Regions from separate parts of the Stenotrophomonas geniculata genome, predicted to be linked through region 1. Evidence: predicted binding sites of a transcription regulator. Region 1 holds the regulator's gene; the other holds the start of a gene.
The links. Region 1 encodes HrcA, which represses chaperone genes, less so after heat shock. Its sites were predicted from a motif close to TTNGCACTCNNNNNNNNNGAGTGCNAA; they were not measured.

Region 1 (3,415 bases):
GGGGAGGCTCGTGGAACATTCAAGCCATCTCCCGAACGCTGTGTTCAGCGCCTGGAAAACCTTGCCAGGCATGGCCTGGCACGATCGGGGCCGGGCATCACCCGGCCCAGTCAATCACTCGGCGGCCACCACCACCAGCGCCGGCCGCAGCAGGCGCTCGTTGAGCAGGTAGCCCTTCTGGAACACGGTCACCACGCTGCCGGGGGCCGCGCCCGGGGCCGGCACCTGGCTGATGGCCTGGTGGTGTTCCGGGTTGAACGGCTGGCCAGTCGGGTCCAGCAGGACCAGACCGTTGTCGGCGGCAACCTTCAGCAGCTGCTTGTAGGTCAGCTCCAGGCCTTCGCGCAGCGGGTGCGGGTCGTCGCCGGCGGCCTTCAGGCCGGCATCCAGGCTGTCGAACACCGGCAGCAGCTCGCCGAGCAGCTTCTCGTTGGCGAACTTGCGGGCCTGCTCGATGTCACGGGCCACGCGCTTGCGCTGGTTCTCCAGGTCGGCGCGCTCACGCAGCGCATCGGCCTTGATCTGCTCGACTTCGGCGCGCAGGCGCTCCACTTCGTCGTTGACGCCGGCGGCGGCAGCCGCATCAGCGGCACTCTGCTGGGATTCGATATCTGGCTGTTCGTGGTTCATGTCTGGGTCCCTGGCGGTCACTCTCCGCCTCCACCCACCCTAGTGTGGGCGGGATGCTGCGTTTCAAGCGTCGGATGTTCCGGGAGTGCGCCCGGCGGGTGAAAAGGCCGCGCCGAGCACATCGGCGGTGGCCTGCACCAGCGGGATCATGCGGTCGTAGGCCATCCGCTTGGGGCCGATCACGCCCAGCACGCCCAGCACCTGGCCGTTGGCGGTGTACGGGGCGGTGACCAGCGAGACGCCCTGCAGCGGCATCATCCCGGTCTCCTCGCCGATGAAGATGCGCACGCCCGGCGCCTGGATGGTCCGCTCCAGCAGCTGCAGGATCTCGCGCTTGCTGGAGAACAGCTCGAACAGTTCACGCAGGCGCTCCAGGTCGGACAGGTCCTGCACCCCCATCAGGCGGGTCTGGCCGGCCACCAGCATGTCGTCGGCCGCTGGCTGCAGGGCCTGCTCGGCCAGCTCGATGCTGTGCGCCAGCAGCTGTTCCAGCTCGGAGCGGGCGTCGCGCAGTTCCAGCAGCAGGCGGGTGCGGATCTCGGCCATCGGCAGGCCGGCGAAATGGGCATTGAGGTAGTTGGCGACCTGCTCCAGCTGGCCTGGCGCGAACTCCTGCCGGGTCTCGATGACCCGGTTCTGCACCTCGTTGTCGGCGAACACCAGGATCGCCAGTACGCGGCGCCCGTCCAGCGCCACGAAATCGATCTGGCGGAAGGCGAACTGCTCGCGCCGCGGCGCGCTGACCACGCCGACGAAGTGGCTCATGGCCGACAGCAGCTCCGAGGCGCTGCCGAGCAGGGCCTGGGTGCTGCCGCCGCCAGCCAGTTCCTGACGCAACCGGGCCAGCTCGCCCTCGCCCGGCGGCTGCATCTGCAGCAGGCTGTCGACGAACACACGGTAGCCGTGTGCGGTCGGGACGCGCCCGGCCGAGGTGTGCGGCGAGGCCAGCAGCCCCAGGTCCTCCAGGTCGCCGAGGATGTTGCGGATGGTGGCCGGGCTGACCTCCAGGCCGGCCACGCGCGCCAACGTCTGCGAGCCGACCGGCTCACCGTCCTGGATGTAACGCGCGATCAGCGTGCGCAGCAGATGGCGCGCACGCGGGGCAAGCTGGTCGGGAGAACCGTGCATGGAATCAACCTGTGAGACACGGACACTAGATAATGGCGGTGCATCACCTTGGCAAGTCATTGGACCTCCCTCGCCCACGTGCTAGCGTTGCGCGGCTGCTGATACCCCCTTACCCATGCTCAGACATCTTTCGATCAAGGATTTTGCCGTCGTCCGCGCCACCGAACTGGAGTTCGGGCCAGGCATGACCGTGGTTTCAGGCGAGACCGGCGCCGGCAAGTCGCTGATGGTCGACGCGCTGGGCTTCCTGTCCGGCCTGCGCGCCGACAGCGGCGTGGTCCGCCACGGCGCCGCGCGCGCCGAGCTTTCGGCCGAGTTCACGCTGGACCAGCTGCAGGCCGCGCGCCAGTGGCTGGCCGACAACGAGCTGGACGACGAAGAACAATGCCAGCTGCGCCGCGTGATCCGTGCAGACGGCGGTTCGCGGGCGTGGATCAATGGCCGCCCGGTGACCTTGGCCCAGCTGGGCGACCTGGCCTCGTTGCTGGTGGAGATCCACGGCCAGCACGAACAGCAGGCCCTGCTGGCGCGCCCGTCGCAGCTGGCCCTGCTGGATGCCTATGCCGGCAACGAGAACGAGCGCCGCCAGGTGCGCCGCGCCGCGGCCGCATGGCAGGCACTGGTCGATGAATCGCTGGCGCTGTCGCAACAGGGCGACGTGAGTGACCGGATCGGCTTCCTGGAACATCAGCTGCGCGAACTGGACCGCGAAGACCTGGAGCCGGAGTCGATCGTGGCGCTCGGTGCCAGCCATCGCCGCCAGGCCCACGCCAGCGCCCTGCTGAGCGCCTGCCAGGCCGCCAGCAACCAGATCAACGGCGATGACGGCAGCTCCGCGCTGGACCTGCTGCAGCAGGTGCGCCACGAGCTGTCGCGCCTGGTCGAACACGACCCGCGCTTGGGCGAGGTGGACGGCCTGATCGAGAACGCCTCGATCCAGCTGCACGAAGCCCTGTCGCTGCTGGACCGGGTGCACGATGACCTCGATGCCGACCCGGAGCAGTTCGAAGAGAACGAGCGCCGTCTCGGCCGCCTGCACGACCTGGCCCGCAAGCACCGCGTGCCGATGGACGAGCTGGGCGCGCAGCGCGAGCGCATGCACGCCGAAGTGGAGCAGCTGCGCGGCGCCGACGAACGCCTGCAGCGCCTGGCCGGCGAGATCGACAAGGCCGCCGCCGCCTGGCGTGTGCAGGCTGAAGTGCTGACCGCCAGCCGTCGCAGCGCTGCTGCCGAACTGTCGGCCACCACCACCGGCATCATCGCCGAGCTCGGCATGGGCGGTGGCCAGTTCCTGATCGAGCTGGAGCCGCAGGATGCCGGCAAGCCCGATCCGCAGGGTGCCGAGCGCGTGGAGTTCCTGGTCGCGGCCAATGCCGGCCAGCCGCCGCGCGCACTGCGCAAGGTGGCCTCAGGCGGTGAACTGTCGCGCATTTCGCTGGCCATCGAAGTGGCCGCGCTAGACCTGGATGCGGTGCCGACCATGGTGTTCGACGAGGTCGACTCCGGCATCGGCGGCGCCGTGGCCGACATTGTCGGCCAGAAGCTGCGCGCCCTCGGCGAGAAGCGCCAGGTGCTGTGCGTGACCCACCTGCCACAGGTCGCCTCCAAGGGCCACGCGCATTACCGGGTCAGCAAGGCGCCAGTGGAAGGCATGACC
Region 2 (3,415 bases), 2.2 Mb from region 1:
AGCGCCGAACGGGTCACCTTGGTCGGGTCCAGGATGCCGAACTGCAGCATGTCGCCGAACTCGCCGGTGGCGGCGTTGTAGCCGAAGCTGCCGGTGCCTTCCTTGACCTTGTTGATGATGACCGACGGCTCGTCACCGGCGTTGGCAACGATCTCGCGCAGCGGGGCTTCCATCGCACGCAGGGCGATCTGGATGCCGTGGTTCTGGTCTTCGTTGGCGCCCTTCAGGCCGGCCAGCGCGGTGATCGCGCGGACCAGCGCAACGCCGCCGCCCGGAACCACGCCTTCTTCAACGGCCGCACGGGTGGCGTGCAGGGCGTCGTCGACGCGATCCTTCTTTTCCTTCATTTCGATTTCGGTCGAGGCGCCGACCTTGATCACGGCAACACCGCCGGCCAGCTTGGCCACGCGTTCCTGCAGCTTCTCGCGGTCGTAATCCGAGGAGGTGTCCTGGATCTGGGTCTTGATCTGCGCCACGCGTGCATCAACGTTGGCCTTGTCGCCGACGCCGTCGATGATGGTGGTGTTCTCCTTGGAGACCTGCACCTTCTTGGCGCGGCCCAGGTCCTTGATGGTGGCCTTCTCGAGCGACAGGCCGACTTCTTCGGAGATCACGGTGCCGCCGGTCAGCACGGCCATGTCTTCCAGCATCGCCTTGCGACGGTCGCCGAAGCCCGGCGCCTTGACGGCCACGACCTTGACGATGCCACGGATGGTGTTGACGACCAGGGTGGCCAGCGCTTCGCCTTCAACTTCCTCGGCCACGATCAGCAGCGGCTTGCCGGCCTTGGCGACGCCTTCCAGCACCGGCAGCAGGTCGCGGACGTTGGAGATCTTCTTGTCGTGCAGCAGGATGAACGGGTCATCCAGGTCAGCGGTCTGCGACTGCTGGTTGTTGATGAAGTAAGGCGACAGGTAGCCGCGGTCGAACTGCATGCCCTTGACCACGTCCAGCTCGTTGTCCAGGCCCGAGCCTTCTTCAACGGTGATGACGCCTTCCTTGCCGACTTCCTTCATCGCGTCAGCGATGATCTGGCCGATCGACTCGTCCGAGTTGGCCGAGATGGTACCGACCTGGGCGATCGCCTTGTCGTCGGCGGTCGGCTTGGAGATGTTCTTCAGCTCGGCCACGGCGGCCGAAACGGCCTTGTCGATACCGCGCTTGAGGTCCATCGGGTTCATGCCGGCGGCCACAGCCTTGGCGCCTTCGCGGATCAGGGCCTGGGCCAGCACGGTGGCGGTGGTGGTGCCGTCGCCCGCGTCGTCGTTGGTGCGGGAAGCAACTTCCTTCACCATCTGCGCGCCCATGTTTTCGAACTTGTCAGCCAGTTCGATTTCCTTGGCGACGGAGACGCCGTCCTTGGTGATGGTCGGCGCGCCGAAGCTCTTTTCCAGCACGACGTTGCGGCCCTTCGGGCCCAGGGTGGCCTTGACGGCATTGGCGAGAACGTTGACGCCGCGCACCATGCGCGAACGGGCGTCTTCACCGAAACGAATATCCTTGGCAGCCATTGCGATTACCTCGATGTTTGCGCCGGGCCGGGCCCGGCGACGAAAAGGGATGTCTTACAGAAAAGCAGGTCGCGCCGAGGCTCAGCCGATGATGGCGAGCACGTCGTCTTCGCGCAGGACCTTGTACTCGACGCCTTCGCTCTTGTACGAGCTGCCGGCGTACTGGCCGTAGATGACCTTGTCGCCAACCTTCAGCGACGGCGCGCGCACGTTGCCGTTGTCCAGCGGCTTGCCCGGGCCGACGGCCACAACTTCACCCTTGGTGGACTTTTCCTTGGCCGAGTCGGGGATGACGATGCCACCGGCGGAGATTTCGTCGGCTTCGATCGGCTTGACCACAACGCGGTCGTGCAGCGGCTTGATGCTCATGAGAGACCTCTTAAGTTATTGATTGGTCTGAAAAAGTCCGGCGATGTTAGCAGTCACACCAGGCGAGTGCCAGCAACGCGCGTGAAAAAGCCCGACAAGTCGGGAGCACGACAGAGATGGAGACCTCCACAGGCCTTTCAAGGGCCGATCCCGAAATTTTTCTCGGGACCGGGAAACCTGCCTCCCTGCGTGGACGCCTGTATAGGGATGCAGTGCGGCAAGCCAAGGGGGCAAGGGGTGCTATTTAGTGATAGATGTCCCACTGTCAGATATCTGACGTTCATTTACGACAAAGTGTCACTGGATCGGCCTTAGGCTCGGCCGCGCATTCCCAATCACAAGGAGTAGTCGATGCGATTGCTGTCCCCGCTTGCCGCCGCCTGCCTGCTGGCGCTGGCCGCCGCGCCGGCCCAGGCCGAGGTCTTCATCAACGAACTGCATTACGACGACAGCACCGCCGCCGGTGACGTCGGCGAAGCCATCGAAGTGGTCGCTACCGCGGGCGAGGACCTGTCCGGCTACCGCCTCTACCTCTACAACGGCAGCAATCCTTCGGCGGCCACGGCCTACGCCAACAACCCGGTCCCGGCCGGCACCGCCGCTGGCTGCGGCAGCGCCAGAATCGCCGTGGTCAACTACCCGACCAACGGCCTCCAGAACGGCCCGAACGACGGCATCGCCCTGGTCGATGCCAGCGGCAAGGTGGTCCAGTTCCTCAGCTACGAGGGCGCCATCACCGCCTCCGGTGGCCCTGCCGCCGGCATGACCAGCCAGAACATCCCGGTGGCCGAGACCAACAGCACCGCGCCGGGCACCTCGCTGCAGCTGACCGGCAGCGGCAGCCAATACGCCCACTTCACCTGGGCCGAATCGGCCGGGCAGACGTTTGGCAGCTGCAACAACGGCCAGACCTTCAGCGGCGGCGGCACCCCGGGCCCGAACACGCCGCCGTCGGTCTCCACCACCACCCCGGCACAGGGCAGCAGCACCTTCCCGGCCGCGGCCGATCTCGAAGTGGTGTTCAGCGAAACCGTGAACCTGGCCAGTGGCGCATTCGCGCTGAGCTGCGGCACCTCCGGCAGCGTGCCGCTGACCTTCCCGGCCAGCGGCCGCAGCGTGAAACTGTCCACCAACACCGCGCTGGTGGCCGGTGAAGCCTGCCGCTTCGATATCCGCGCCGCGCGCATCACCGACCTGCAGGGCGCGCATCCGGCGGCCGACAGCCGCATCGCGTTCACCGTGGCCAGCACCGGCGGCAACCCCGACCCGGGCAATCCGGGTGTACCGGCCGGCTATTACTCAAAGGTCAACACCAGCAGCCCCAGCCAGCTGCGCTGCTCGCTGCACGCCACCATAAAGGGCCATACCGCCTATCCGTACAGCGGCTCGGGCACCAGCACTTGGACCATCCTGGAAATCGCCGACGAGGATCCGAACAATTCCGGCAGGATCCTGGATGCGTATCGCAACCGCAGCTACGCCAAGGTGACCGACCGCGCCGGCAGCGGCAGTGGCCTGAAGTACAACCGCGAGCA

Region 2: RI032_RS11045 (co-chaperone GroES) is a predicted target of HrcA. The motif match lies at 1,927-1,953, and genes of this name have one in related genera.

The regions. Positions count from the first base shown of each region.
Region 1 is NZ_CP140571.1:138,780-142,194, forward strand. It holds gene grpE (nucleotide exchange factor GrpE) at 115-630, opposite strand; gene hrcA (heat-inducible transcriptional repressor HrcA) at 694-1,758, opposite strand; gene recN (DNA repair protein RecN) at 1,874-3,415, shown strand, end outside.
Region 2 is NZ_CP140571.1:2,383,278-2,386,692, reverse strand. It holds gene groL (chaperonin GroEL) at 1-1,511, opposite strand, end outside; gene RI032_RS11045 (co-chaperone GroES) at 1,593-1,880, opposite strand; gene RI032_RS11040 (endonuclease) at 2,232-3,415, shown strand, end outside.